2 linked regions of the Azospirillum brasilense genome follow. The protein of the gene in region 1 interacts with the protein of each later gene in a pairwise test. Links are inferred from orthologs where the notes say so. Each region holds a gene or a part of one and is shown in the gene's direction. Other genes may lie near its edges.

Region 1 (6,726 bases):
TCGCCGAGGGCCGCGCCCATGTCGAGGACGGCCGGGTGACCCTGTCAGGCCCGGCGGCGGACCTGCCGACGCTCATCAACCCGCCGGCCTGAGCCGTCCCGAGCGGGGCCTTTGGCCAAGCGGGACCCTTGCCGCAACCGTCCGCGCTCCCCACATTCTCCGCCGGAACCATAACAGGGGAGGCAGAGGGCGATGGCGGTTACGGAACACGGCCACAATCCGGTCAGCGAGGATGTCGTTCGCCGCCACGAGGCGGGCTGGCACGCCTTCACCCGCTTCTTGACGCTGGCGACCGCGGGCGTGATCGCCGTGCTGGTCTTCATGGCGATCTTCCTGGCCTGACGGACCTGTCGGGCGACCAACCGGAAAACCGTGGCGGGGCGCTTACGCCCCGTCCGGCAGGCGGCCGAGCAGCAGGTCGCGCATTTCGCCGACCAGCGCGTCCACCTGCTGCTCCCATGCCTCGGTGCCGCCCTGGATGGCGTGCATGACGTGGGTCGCGAGGTGGATCAGCGAGGCGCGCACGCAATCCTCCGCCGGGAAATCCAGCCCCACCGTATCCTGAAGGAACTGGCCGAGCTGGTCGGCGGAGTTCCAGGGATGGACGATCACCGTGTCGAAGCCGCTGGTCCCCAGGAACACCGCGTTCAGGGCCGTCGCCTGCGCGTTGATGGCGTCGATGGCCGCGTCCTGCTCGACGTTGCCGCGCAGCACCTCCTGGAAGGCCGCCAGGCACTGGTCGACATAGCCGCGCACCAGCAGTTCCACCACGCCCGGATCGCTCAGGTCGTTCCTGCCCTTCACGAGGGGCGGCAGCGGTTCCAGCAGGGCCGCGACGATCGGCTTGACGTCCGGATTTTCCATGGCGGGGGTACTCCTAGCGGTAGAATCCCCGAATACTCGACTTCGCCACGCCTGTCCACGACGCCGTGACCCGGCGCGGGCGACAAGTTGCGGGCGGGCGGCCCTGAATCGGCTCTGAATCGTCCCTGAATCGAAAAGGGCCGCCCCGGTCGGGACGGCCCTTCGCGCAAGGCTGCGAAGCGGACGAGCCGCGATCAGCCCACCAGCTCGATGCCGGCGAAGAAGAAGGCGATCTCCTGGGCGGCGGTCTCCGGAGCGTCCGAACCGTGCACCGAGTTGGCCTCGATCGACTCGGCGAACTCCTTGCGGATGGTGCCCTCGGCGGCGTTGGCCGGGTTGGTGGCGCCCATGATCTCGCGGTTGCGGGCGATGGCGTTCTCGCCTTCCAGGACCTGGAGCACGACCGGGCCGGAGATCATGAAGGAGACGAGGTCGTTGAAGAACGGACGCTCGCGATGCACGCCGTAGAACTGCTCGGCCTGGGCCTTGGACAGCTGGACGCGCTTCTGCGCGACGATGCGCAGGCCGCCGTCCTCGAACTTGGCATTGATCTTGCCGGTCAGGTTGCGGCGGGTGGCATCGGGCTTGATGATCGAGAGGGTGCGTTCGACGGCCATGGCGGTGGGCTCCTGCTGGAAATGCGTTATGGGCGCCGCTGGTTTGGCCGGGGCGCCGATTGCGCGGGGTTATATAGGCGCTTTTCCGCCACGGCAACCGGTTCGTGAGGCCGCTTCGCGTTGCTTCGCGCGGCTGCCATGAAGGGTTGCCCCGCGGGTCCCGCTTCAAATCGCGGTTTCCCCGTGGTAAACCGGCGCCGATATGCTGCACATCAACGACCTGACGTTCCGCTACGGCGGACGTGTGCTGTTCGACCGCGCCACCGCGGTCGTGTCGAAGGGCCACCGCGTGGCGCTGGTCGGCCGCAACGGCACCGGGAAATCCACCCTCCTCAAGCTCATCGCCGGCCAGCTCCAGACGGACGCCGGAGCCATCGGCGTGCCCACCGGCACCAAGATCGGCATGGTGGCGCAGGAGGCCCCGAGCGGCGCCACCACCCTGATCGACGCCGTCCTGGCCGCCGACACGGAGCGCACCGCCCTGCTGGCCGAGGCCGAGACGGCCACCGACCCCATGCGCATCGGCGAGATCCACGCCCGGCTGGCCGACATCGAGGCGCATTCGGCGCCGTCGCGCGCCGCCCAGGTGCTTTCCGGCCTGGGGTTCGACGCCGACGCGCAGGCGCGGCCCTGCTCCGACTTCTCGGGCGGCTGGCGGATGCGCGTGGCGCTGGCCGGCGTGCTGTTCGCCCGGCCCGACCTGCTGCTGCTCGACGAGCCGACCAACCACCTCGACCTGGAGGCGACGATCTGGCTTGAGGGGTACCTCAAGAACTACCCCCACACGATCCTGCTGGTCAGCCACGACCGCGACCTCTTGAACTCGGTCCCCACGACGACCATCCATGTGGACCAGGGCAAGCTGGTGACCTACGCCGGCAACTACGACCAGTTCCTCAAGCAGCGCCGCGCCAACATGGAGCGGTTGCAGGCCATGGCGACCAAGCAGGAGGCCAAGCGCAAGCACATGATGGCCTTCGTCGAACGCTTCCGCTACAAGGCGACCAAGGCCCGGCAGGCGCAGAGCCGGCTGAAGGCCCTGGAGAAGCTGGAGACCATCACGCTGATGGAGGACGACGCCGAGGTCGTCTTCAACTTCCCCCAGCCGGACGAGATGGCGCCGCCGCTGATCGCGCTGGACGGGGTGACCATCGGCTACGGCGACCGCGCCATCCTGCGCCGCGTCAACCTGCGCATCGACATGGACGACCGCATCGCCCTGCTCGGCGCCAACGGCAACGGCAAATCGACGCTGGTGAAGCTGCTGGCCGGACGGCTGGAGGCGATGGCCGGCGAGGTGAAGCGCCCAACCAAGCTGCGCGTCGGCTATTTCGCCCAGCACCAGCAGGACGAGCTGGACCTGTCGCTGACCCCGATCCAGCAGACCCAGCGCATCATGCCGCTGGCGCCGGAGGAGAAGGTGCGCGCCCATCTTGGCCGCTTCGGCTTCCAGCAGAGCAAGGCGGAGACCCGCATCGCCGACCTGTCCGGCGGCGAGAAGGCCCGGCTGCTGCTGGCGCTGATGAGCCGCGAGACGCCGCACATCCTGATGCTGGACGAACCGACCAACCACCTCGACGTGGACAGCCGCGAGGCGCTGATCGAGGCGATCAACGGGTTCGAGGGCGCCGTCATCCTCATCAGCCACGACCCGCACCTGATCGAGCTGACCGCCGACCGGCTGCTGCTGGTGGCCGACGGCACGGTGCAGCCCTACGACGGCGACCTCGACGACTACCGCCGCTTCCTGCTCGACCGCGCGCGGGCCGAGCGCGCCGCCGCGAAGGGCGGCGAGCCGGCGGACGCCGGGGCCAGCCGCAAGGACCAGCGCCGCGCAGCGGCGGAAGCCCGCGCCACCCTGGCCCCGCTGAAGAAGAAGGCCACCGACGCGGAGTCGCAGGTCAACAAGCTGACCGAGGAGAAGCGCAAGATCGAGGCGAAGCTGGCCGATCCCGCCCTCTACAGCGGTCCCAGCGACAAGCTGCAGAAGCTGCAAATCGACCTCGGCGTCGTGGACAAGAAGCTGTCCGCCGCCGAGGAGGCGTGGCTGGACCATCTCGAAGCCTATGAGTCGGCGGCGGCGGAGGCCGGCGTATGAGCGTGCCGCGCAACGTGGCCTTCACCGGAGCGGGCTCGCTCCCCGCGACCGCCGCCCGTCGCGGGCGGCAGGACCATGGGGAAGAGCGGACCTCCGACGTCCTGGCGGCCTTCCGCGCCAACCTGCCGGAGGGGCGGGTGTCGCTGGGCGACCTGATCCAGGCGCTGGGCGACCGCTCGCTGGGAACCATCCTGCTGGCCCTGTCGCTGCCGACCATCGCGCCGGTGCCGCTAGGCGTGTCCTGCCTGTTCGACCTGCCGATCCTTCTCTTCTCCGCCCAGATGGCCTTCGGCAAGCGCGGCGCCGCCCTGCCCGGCTGGATCCTGCGCCGCTCGGTCAGCCGCTCCCTCGCCGCGCGGATGATCGACAAGGCGATGCCGCGGCTGACCGCCATCGAGAGGATGCTGAAGCCGCGCCACAGCCGCTTCGCCAGCATCGACGGGGAGCGCTGGTTCGGCGTGCTGGTCCTTCTGCTGTCGCTGACCTGCGTAGTGCCACTGCCGCTGACCGGCTGGCTGCCCGGCTTCGCCCTGGTCCTGCTGTCGCTGGGCCTGATCGAGCGCGACGGGGCCGCCGTCGCGGTCAGCCTCGCCCTCACCGTGGCGGGTCTGGTCTTCTTCGCGCTGGTCGCCAGCGGCCTGTCCTATGCCGGCCAGACCCTACTGGCCGTCACGTCATATCCCGCGTTTATGGCATAGCTCCCGCCGCTGCGGCCGGTTGCGGGGGAACCCCGGATGCGACATAAGTGCGCTCAGGGATTGTTAGGTTCGGGACCCCCCGAGGCTCCAGCTTGTTTAGCCCCGGGGTAAAACGCTCAACAGCCAACGGCGAAAGGCCGATCATGACACCAACGGAAATCACCGTCGCGGAGAAGCAGAAAAGCGGCAAGACGCCGCCGGCCGCGTGGCTTTTCTTCCAGCGTTGGTTGGCAAATCCCCTTTCCATGGGTTCCGTTACACCATCCTCGGGCGCGCTCTGCCGGCTGATCGGCGAGCAGGTGCTGTGCGGGCCGGATCAGGTCGTCGTGGAGTTCGGCGGCGGCACCGGCGCCATCACCAAGGCCCTGCTCCAGCGCGGCATCCCGGGCAACCGCATCTTCACCTTCGAGATCGACGACCACCTGTCGCGCTTCCTGCGCGGGCACTACCCGGACGTCAACGTCGTCCATGACGACTGCCGCAAGGCCGCCGACATCCTCGGTCCGGAGCTGGTCGGCAAGGTCGGCACGGTGGTCATCGGCATCCCCATGCTGAACCTGCCGATGCGCGCCCAGAAAGAGGTCGTCGAGGCCTGTTTCCGCATCCTGCCCGAGGGCGGGCGCTTCGTTCTCTACACCTACGGCCTCGTGTCGCCGCTGAACCAGCGCGCGCTGGGCGTCAAGGGCAAGCGGCTGGGCTTCACCCCGCTGAACGTCCCGCCGGCCTCCGTCTGGGGCTATTGGAAAGCCAAGCCCTGATTTCCCTTCTCATTCCTTGCGCGGCGCCTGCCGCAGCAGGACATCCGTCAGTCCCACCGGCAGAGCCGCCATCAGCCACACGGCGGCGGCCATCGGCCAGGGGAAGGCGATGCGCGCCCGGTTGCGGGCCAGCCCGCTCTTGATGACTTGGGCGGCGCGGTCCGTCTCCATCAGGAAGGGCATGGGGAAGCGGTTCACCGCGGTCATCCGGCTTTTCACGAAGCCCGGACAGATCACCGTCACGCCGATCCCCTGCCCCGCCAGATCGCCGCGCAGCGACTCGCCGTAGACCCGCACCGCCGCCTTGCTGGCGCAATAGGCGGGCGCGCCGGGCATGCCGCGGAAGCCGGCCAGCGAAGCCATCAGGGCGATCTGCCCGCGCCGCCGCGCCTGCATGCCGGGCAAGAGCGGGTGGACGCTGTTCAGCACGCCGTCCACATTCACCTGGAAGATGCGCCGCGCCTGCTCGGCGCTCTCCACCCCGCCCCCGGTCCCGGCGGAGATTCCGGCGTTGGCGATGACCAGATCGACCGGCGCGCGGGCGTCCAGCGCGCTCAGCCACCCCGCCATCGCCGCGCGGTCCGCCGCGTCGACCAGCGCCGTTTCCACCGCCGCCCCGGCGGCGCGGCAGCGCTCCGCCACCGCGTCCAGCCTTGCGGAGTCGCGCCCGCTCAGGGCTAGCGCGACGCCGGGGACGGCGTAGGCCAGGGCCAATTCCTCCCCGATGCCGCTGGACGCCCCGGTGATGACGATCGAGCGCGGATCGCGCATGCCCCTTTCCCCCTTGTCCCTGACGCTTGTTGCCTTGGCCGCCCGACGCTATAACGTGAGCCTCCCGATCCCACAAATACTCGTCGAGGCCGCTTTGCCCGCCCAACGCTCCGCCGTTTCCAGCATGACCGGTTTCGCACGCGTGGACGGGCATGCCGACGGCTACAGTTGGACCTTCGAGGTGAAGAGCGTCAACGGGCGCAACCTCGACATCCGCTGCCGCCAGCCCGCCGGCTTCGACACGCTGGAGGCCGCCGCCCGCGCCGAGATCCCCAAGCGGCTGGCCCGCGGCAGCGTCAACCTGAACCTGACCGTCACCCGCAGCCAGTCGGTGTCGCAGCTCCGCATCAACCGCGAGCTTCTCGCCCAGGTGCTGGAGCTGGCGCGCGAGATCGAGGGCGCCGGGGCCGCCCCGCCGCGGCTCGATTCGCTGCTCGCCGTCCGCGGCATCATCGAGCCGGTGGAAGAGGACGAGGGCGACGCGCGGGACCGGGTGGAGGCCGCGCTGAAGGCCGACCTCGGCCGGCTGATCGGCGAACTCGTCACCGCCCGCTTGGCGGAAGGGGCGCGTCTGGTCACCGTCCTGAACGGCCATCTCGACGAGATCGAGCGGCTGATCACCGCCGCCGCCGCCTGCGCCAGCACCCAGCCCGAAGCCTTGCGCGAACGGCTGCGCAGCCAGGTCGCCGCCCTGCTCGACGCCGCCCCGGCCCTGCCGGAGGAGCGGCTCGCCCAGGAGGCCGCCATCCTGATCGCCAAGGCCGACGTGCGCGAGGAGATGGACCGGCTGCGCGCCCACATCCAGGCCGCCCGCGACATGCTGGCGGAGGGGGGCGCCATCGGCCGCCGCTTCGACTTCCTGTGCCAGGAATTCAACCGCGAAGCCAACACGCTGTGCTCCAAGTCCGCGGACGTGGAGC
Region 2 (7,299 bases), on another replicon or contig:
AAGGTCGCCTTCGCGCTCGGCCTCGAGGGCAAGCAGGTCTCCGCCGCCGCCAAGTTCATCCAGGCCGCCTATCAGGCCTTCGTGGACCTGGATTGCGCGATCGTCGAGATCAACCCGCTGATCGTCACCGGCTCGGGTGACATCCTGGCGCTCGACGCCAAGATGAGCTTCGACGACAACGCCCTGTTCCGCCACAAGGACGTCGAGGAGCTGCGCGACGAGGCCGAGGAAGACCCGGCCGAGATCGAGGCGGCCAAGCACAGCCTCAACTACGTCAAGCTGGACGGCAACATCGGCTGCATGGTCAACGGCGCCGGTCTGGCGATGGCGACCATGGACATCATCAAGCTGTACGGCGGTGAGCCGGCCAACTTCCTCGACGTCGGCGGCGGCGCCACCAAGGAGCGCGTCACCGCGGCCTTCAAGCTGATCCTCTCCGACCCGAACGTCGAAGGCATCCTGGTCAACATCTTCGGCGGCATCATGCGCTGCGACGTCATCGCCGAAGGCGTCGTCGCGGCCGCCCGCGAGGTGCACCTGCACGTTCCGCTGGTCGTGCGTCTGGAAGGCACGAACGTCGAGCTGGGCAAGAAGATCCTCAGCGAGTCCGGTCTGCCGATCCTGTCGGCCGACAACCTCGCCGACGCCGCCGAGAAGGTGGTCAAGGCCGTGAAGGAGGCCGCGTAAGATGGCTGTTCTCGTCGATAAGAACACGAAGGTGATCTGCCAGGGCTTCACCGGCGCCCAGGGCACCTTCCATTCCGAGCAGGCGATCGCCTACGGCACCAAGATGGTCGGCGGCGTCACCCCGGGCAAGGGCGGCACCAAGCACCTCGACCTGCCGGTCTTCGACACGGTGGCCGACGCGGTCGAGAAGACCGGCGCCAACGCCAGCGTCATCTACGTGCCGCCGCCCTTCGCGGCCGACGCCATCCTGGAGGCGATCGACGCCGAGATCCCGCTGGTGGTGTGCATCACCGAGGGCATCCCGGTGCTCGACATGGTGCGCGTCAAGCGCGCGCTGGGCAACTCCAAGACCCGGCTGATCGGGCCGAACTGCCCGGGCATCATCACGCCCGACGAGTGCAAGATCGGCATCATGCCGGGCCACATCCACAAGCGCGGCAAGATCGGCATCGTCTCGCGCTCGGGCACGCTGACCTACGAGGCGGTGGCGCAGACCACCGCGGCGGGGCTGGGCCAGACGACCTGCATCGGCATCGGCGGCGACCCGGTCAACGGGACGAACTTCGTGGACAGCCTGGAGCTGTTCCTGAAGGACCCGGAGACCGAGGGCATCATCATGATCGGCGAGATCGGCGGCGACGCCGAGGTCAAGGGCGCGGAGTTCATCCGCGACTCCGGGACCAAGAAGCCGGTCGTCGGCTTCATCGCCGGGCGCACCGCGCCTCCGGGCCGCCGCATGGGCCACGCCGGCGCGGTGATCTCCGGCGGCAACGACACCGCCGACTTCAAGATCGAGTTCATGAAGTCCGTCGGCATCGCCGTCGCCGACAGCCCCGCGAGCCTGGGTTCCACCATGCTCAAGGTCTTCAAGGGCTGATAAAGCGTGGGCGGGACCCCATATTCCCGCCCATTGCCGAAGGACCGGCGGCCCCGTGTCTCCTCCCGGAGATCCGGGGCCGCCCGGAGCCCCGCGACAAGCAAAAAAACTCTCTGAGGGAACCGGGCAAACGCCCGAGGCAAACATATGTCCGCTAATCTGGAGAAGACCTCGTTCCTGTTCGGCTCGAACGCCGAATATGTCGCGGAGTTGTACGCGCGCTTCCTGAAGGACCCCTCCTCGGTGGATTCGAGCTGGAACGGCTTCTTCAGGGAGCTGGACGACGACTCCCGCGCCGTCCTGAACGAGCTGAACGGCCCGTCCTGGAGCCTGGAGGAGGGCACGCTCGCCAACGGCGCGCTCGACCCCATCGCCGCCTCGCTGGAAAGCGTCGGCGCCCCGGCCGCCACCAACGGCAACGCCGGCCTCGTCGCCCACGCCCAGCAGGTCTATGGCGGCATCAGCCACCAGCAGCTGCGCGCCGCGACGCTCGACAGCATCCGCGCGCTGATGCTCATCCGCGTCTACCGCGTGCGCGGCCACATGAACGCGCATTTCGACCCGCTGGGTCTTGAGAAGCGCGAGCCGCACCCGGAACTCGATCCGGCGACCTACGGCTTCGGCCCGGGCGACATGGACCGGCCGATTTTCCTGAACTACTCGCTGGGCCTGGAGACGGCGTCGCTGCGCCAGATCCTGGAGATCCTGCAGAAGACCTACTGCGGGAACATCGGCGTCGAGTTCATGCACATCCAGGACCCGGAAGAGAAGGCCTGGATCCAGGAGCGCATCGAGGGCGGGCGCAACCACACCGACTTCACGGTGAACGGCAAGCGCGCCATCTACGAGCGCCTGATCGCCGCCGAGGGCTTCGAGAAGTTCCTGCAGCTCAAGTACACCGGCACCAAGCGCTTCGGCCTTGAGGGCGGCGAGTCGATGATCCCCGCGCTGGAGCAGATCCTGAAGCGCGGCGGCCAGCTCGGCCTCAAGGAAGTCGTCGTCGGCATGGCCCACCGCGGCCGTCTGAACGTGCTGACCAACTTCATGGGCAAGCCCTTCGCCGCGGTCTTCTCGGAGTTCCAGGGCAACCCGTCCAGCCCGCAGGACGTCCAGGGCTCGGGCGACGTGAAGTACCATCTCGGCACCTCGTCGGACCGCGACTTCAACGGCAACATCGTCCACCTGTCGCTGACCGCCAACCCGTCCCACCTGGAATGGGTCAACCCGGTCGTGCTGGGCAAGGTGCGCGCCAAGCAGGCGCAGCGCAACGACCTGGAGCGCGAGCAGGTCATGGGCGTGCTGATCCACGGCGACGCCGCCTTCGCCGGCCAGGGCATCGTGGCCGAGACGCTGGGCCTGTCGGAGCTGCGCGGCTACCGCACCGGCGGCACCGTGCACTTCATCATCAACAACCAGATCGGCTTCACCACGAACCCGACCTATTCGCGGTCCGGCGTCTACTGCTCGGACATGGCGAAGATGGTCCAGGCGCCGATCTTCCACGTCAACGGCGATGACCCCGAGTCCGTCGTCCACATCAGCCGCATCGCCGCCGAGTTCCGCCAGAAGTTCAAGCGGGACGTGGTGATCGACATGGTCTGCTACCGCCGCCACGGCCACAACGAGGGCGACGAGCCGGGCTTCACCCAGCCGCTGATGTACAAGAAGATCCGCGCCCACGGGACCACGCGGGAGCTGTACGGCAAGCAGCTCGTCGAGGAGAACGTCCTCACCCAGGCCGAGTCCGATCAGATGATCCAGGACTTCATGAAGAAGCTGGAGGGTGAGTTCGAGGCCGCCAACTCCTTCAAGCCGAACAAGGCCGACTGGCTGGAAGGCAAGTGGTCGGGCCTGGAGGCCGCGAAGACCGACGACGAGCGCAAGGGCAACACCGGCGTGGCGATCGACGTGCTGCGCGAGGTCGGCAACAAGCTCTGCGAGTATCCGAAGGACTTCGCGATCAACTCGAAGATCGCCCGCCAGCTTGAGGCCAAGAAGAAGTCGCTGGAGACCGGCGAGGGCATCGACTGGGCGACCGCCGAAGCGCTGGCCTACGGCACGCTGCTGGTCGAGGGCAACGGCGTCCGCCTGTCGGGCCAGGACTCGGGCCGCGGCACCTTCTCGCACCGCCACGCGGTGATGTACGACCAGAACAACGAGAACAAGTACATCCCGCTGAACCACCTGCGCCCCGACCAGGGCCCGTTCGAGGTCCATGACAGCCCGCTGTCCGAGGCCGCGGTCGTCGGCTTCGAATACGGCTACTCGCTGGCCGAGCCGCACAGCCTGACCCTGTGGGAAGCCCAGTTCGGCGACTTCGCCAACACCGCCCAGACCATCATCGACCAGTTCCTCTCGTCGGGCGAATCGAAGTGGCTGCGCATGTCCGGCCTCGTGCTGCTGCTGCCGCACGGCTACGAGGGCCAGGGTCCGGAGCACTCCTCGGCCCGTCCGGAACGCTTCCTGCAGATGTCCGCCGAGGACAACTGGCAGATCTGCAACCTGACGACCCCGGCGAACCTGTTCCACGCCTTCCGCCGCCAGATGCGCCGCCCCTTCCGCAAGCCGCTGGTGCTGTTCACGCCGAAGTCGCTGCTGCGCCACAAGCTGTGCATCTCCAGCCTGTCGGAGCTGGCCGAGGGCACGAACTTCCGCCGCGTGCTCGGCGAGACGGCGACCGACCTGCTGCCGAACGATCAGATCCGCCGCATCGTGGTCTGCACCGGCAAGGTCTATTACGACCTGCTGCAGGAGCGCACCGCGCGCGGCATCAAGGACGTGGCGCTGGTCCGGCTGGAGCAGCTCTACCCGTTCCCCCGCTCCGCCCTGACCGAGGAGTTCGCCCGCTACCCGAACGCCGAGGTGGTGTGGTGCCAGGAGGAGCCGGAGAACCAGGGCTACTGGGCCTTCGTCGACCGCCGTCTGGAAGGCGCCCTCACCTCGATCGAGCACAAGGCCTCGCGCCCCAGCTACGTCGGCCGTCCGGCCTCCGCGTCGCCGGCCACCGGCCTGCTCAAGCGTCACAACCAGGAGCAGGCGAAGCTTCTGGAAGACGCGCTCGTCATCCGCTGACTCGACGCCCAGGCGTAGAACAAGAAAGTACGAGAGGAACTTATGGCTACCGAAATCAAGGTCCCCACCCTGGGCGAGTCCGTCTCCGAGGCGACCGTTGCCCGCTGGCTGAAGAAGGTCGGCGACGCGGTCGCCGCCGACGAGGCGCTGGTCGAGCTGGAGACCGACAAGGTCACGCTTGAGGTGAACGCCCCGACCGCCGGCACGCTGGCGGAGATCGTCGCCGCCGACGGCGCCAACGTCGGCGTCGGCGCCCTGCTGGGCGTGCTGGGCGAGGCCGGCGCCGCCGTGGCCGCCCCGGCCAAGGCCGCCGCTCCCGTCGCCGCTCCGGCTCCGGCGGCTGCCCCGGCCGCCGCTCCGGCCCCGGCGGGCAACGCCGCCCTGGCCGACGCCGGCCCGGCCGCCCGCAAGCTGGTCGCCGAGAAGGGCCTCGACGCCGCGCAGATCGCCGGCACGGGCAAGGACGGGCGCATCACCAAGGGCGACGTGATCGACCACGCCGCCAAGCCGGCCGCGGCCCCCGCCGCCGCTCCGGCCGCCGCGCCGCAGAAGTACCAGTGGACCGCCGGCACCGCGGGCGACCGTCCGCGCGCCGCGCAGGAGGAGCGGGTCCGCATGACCCGTCTGCGCCAGCGCATCGCCGAGCGTCTGAAGGAGGCCCAGAACAGCGCCGCCATGCTGACCACCTTCAACGAGGTGGACATGACCAACGTCATGGCGCTGCGCAACGAGTACAAGGACTTCTTCGAGAAGCGCCACAAGGTGCGTCTCGGCTTCATGTCCTTCTTCGTGAAGGCGGCCATCCAGGCGCTGAAGGAAATCCCGGCGGTCAACGCCGAGATCGACGGCACCGACCTCGTCTATAAGAACTATTACGACATCGGCGTCGCCGTCGGCACGCCGCAGGGTCTGGTGGTTCCGATCGTCCGCGACGCCGACAAGCTCGGCTTCGCCCAGATCGAGGGCAAGATCGGCGAGCTGGGCAAGAAGGGCCGCGACGGCAAGCTGTCGATGGACGAGCTGACCGGCGGCACCTTCACGATCTCCAACGGCGGCGTCTACGGCTCGCTGATGTCCACCCCGATCATCAACCCGCCGCAGTCGGCCATCCTGGGCATGCACAAGACCCAGGAGCGTCCGGTCGTCGTGAACGGGAAGATCGAGATCCGCCCGATGATGTATCTGGCCCTGTCCTACGACCACCGCATCATCGACGGCAAGGAGGCGGTGACCTTCCTCGTCCGCATCAAGGAAAACATCGAGGACCCGCGGCGCCTGCTGCTGGACGTCTGAGAAGCATGAAGGGACTGCGGGAGGCCGTGTCCTCCCGCACCCGAACGCCGGGGACGAAAGCCTCCGGAACCTGAAGAAAGGCGCCGCAAGGCGCCTTATTTTTTGCCGTCACACCGTCGAACGTCCATCACACCAGCGCCGCCGCGATCCTCACGGCGGTGTCCTCCGGCTTCATCACCCGCTCGGCGGGCAGGCGCAGGGTCATGGTAGTCCCAGCGCCGAGCGTGCTGTCGCAAGTCAAAGAGCCGCCGTGCAGCTCCATGAAGTTCTTGGAGATCGACAGCCCCAGCCCGGTGCCCTCGAACTGGCGGCTGGCCGAGTTGTCGGCCTGCCGGAAGGGCTGGAACAGATGCTCCATGAATTCCTTCGGGATGCCGATGCCGGTGTCGGCCACCGAGAGGGCAAGGGCGCCGTCCTCCTCGACGCGGGCGGCCAGAGTGACGCTGCCGCCGTCGGGCGTGAACTTCACCGCGTTGGACAGCAGGTTCAGCAGCACCTGCTTGAAGGCGCGGCGGTCCACCCAGACGGCGGGAAGGCCGCCGGACACGCCGTTGCGCAGGTCCACCCCATTGTCGGCGGCGCGGTCGCGGACCATGGTCAGGCACTGGGCCACCGCCTCGCAGGGGTCGATCACCTCTTCGGACAGTTCGTAGCGGCCCGCCTCGATCTTCGACATGTCGAGCACGGCGTTCACGATGTCCAGCAGATGCTTGCCGCTGTCGTGGATGTCCTTGGCGCAGGACTTCTGGCGCTCGTTCAACGCGCCGAAGAATTCGCTGTCGAGGATTTCCGAGAAGCCGATGATGGCGTTCAGCGGCGTGCGCAGCTCGTGGCTCATGTTGGCCAGGAACTCGGACTTGGCGCGGTTGGCCATCTCCGCCTGACTCTTGGAGGCGAGCAGTTCGGCCTCCTGCTGCCGGCGCTTGGTGACGTCGCGGATGACGCCGACGAAGACGCGCCGCACCGCGCCGCCGGCATCGCCCGGACCACCCTCTCCGTCCGGTCCGCCCAGCCGCAACGCGCTGACCGCCAGATTTATCGGGAAGGTGCTGCCGTCGCGGCGCAGCGCCAGGACCTCGCGATCGTTGCCGATGATGCGCGAGCCGGCGTTCGGCCGATACTCGGCCATCGAGCGGTCGTGGCCGACGCGGAAACCCTCCGGCAGCAGGATGTTGACGCTCTGCCCCACCACCTCCGCCTCGGCATAGCCGAACATGCGCTCGGCCGCGGGGTTGAAGGTCTCGATGATGCCGCGGGAGTCGATGGTGACCACCGCGTCCACCATGGATTCCAGGATGCCGCGGATGCGGCGGGAGGCGCGCTCCAGCCGGTTCTGGTCCTGCTCCCGCCGGGACTGCTGCCGCTCCACG

The links.
Region 2: the proteins of D3869_RS14085 (region 1) and D3869_RS09665 interact in binary tests that used the Escherichia coli proteins (3 or more experiments, as listed by UniProt). The link is inferred for Azospirillum brasilense from one-to-one orthologs.

What each region holds. Positions count from the first base shown.
Region 1 is NZ_CP032346.1:12,620-19,345, reverse strand. What follows is about bases 1,247-4,131. They hold D3869_RS14085 (ABC-F family ATP-binding cassette domain-containing protein), read left to right. Parts: upstream 1,247-1,683; coding sequence 1,684-3,579; downstream 3,580-4,131. Other genes in these bases: D3869_RS14080 (exopolysaccharide biosynthesis protein), read left to right, coding at 3,576-4,131; ndk (nucleoside-diphosphate kinase), read right to left, coding at 1,247-1,481. Also shown: purN (phosphoribosylglycinamide formyltransferase), read left to right, coding at 1-92; D3869_RS14100 (aa3-type cytochrome c oxidase subunit IV), read left to right, coding at 193-342; D3869_RS14095 (hypothetical protein), read right to left, coding at 385-864; more of ndk, read right to left, coding at 1,059-1,246; more of D3869_RS14080, read left to right, coding at 4,132-4,277; D3869_RS14075 (class I SAM-dependent methyltransferase), read left to right, coding at 4,523-5,035; D3869_RS14070 (SDR family NAD(P)-dependent oxidoreductase), read right to left, coding at 5,045-5,806; D3869_RS14065 (YicC/YloC family endoribonuclease), read left to right, coding at 5,931-6,726. UniProt on the Escherichia coli protein: Genetic data indicate it may be involved in ribosome assembly or function.
Region 2 is NZ_CP032345.1:1,997,955-2,005,253, reverse strand. What follows is about bases 1,379-4,836. They hold D3869_RS09665 (2-oxoglutarate dehydrogenase E1 component), read left to right. Parts: upstream 1,379-1,711; coding sequence 1,712-4,636; downstream 4,637-4,836. Other genes in these bases: odhB (2-oxoglutarate dehydrogenase complex dihydrolipoyllysine-residue succinyltransferase), read left to right, coding at 4,679-4,836; sucD (succinate--CoA ligase subunit alpha), read left to right, coding at 1,379-1,564. In the rest of the region: sucC (ADP-forming succinate--CoA ligase subunit beta), read left to right, coding at 1-687; more of sucD, read left to right, coding at 689-1,378; more of odhB, read left to right, coding at 4,837-5,929; D3869_RS09655 (ATP-binding protein), read right to left, coding at 6,057-7,299. UniProt on the Escherichia coli protein: E1 component of the 2-oxoglutarate dehydrogenase (OGDH) complex which catalyzes the decarboxylation of 2-oxoglutarate, the first step in the conversion of 2-oxoglutarate to succinyl-CoA and CO(2).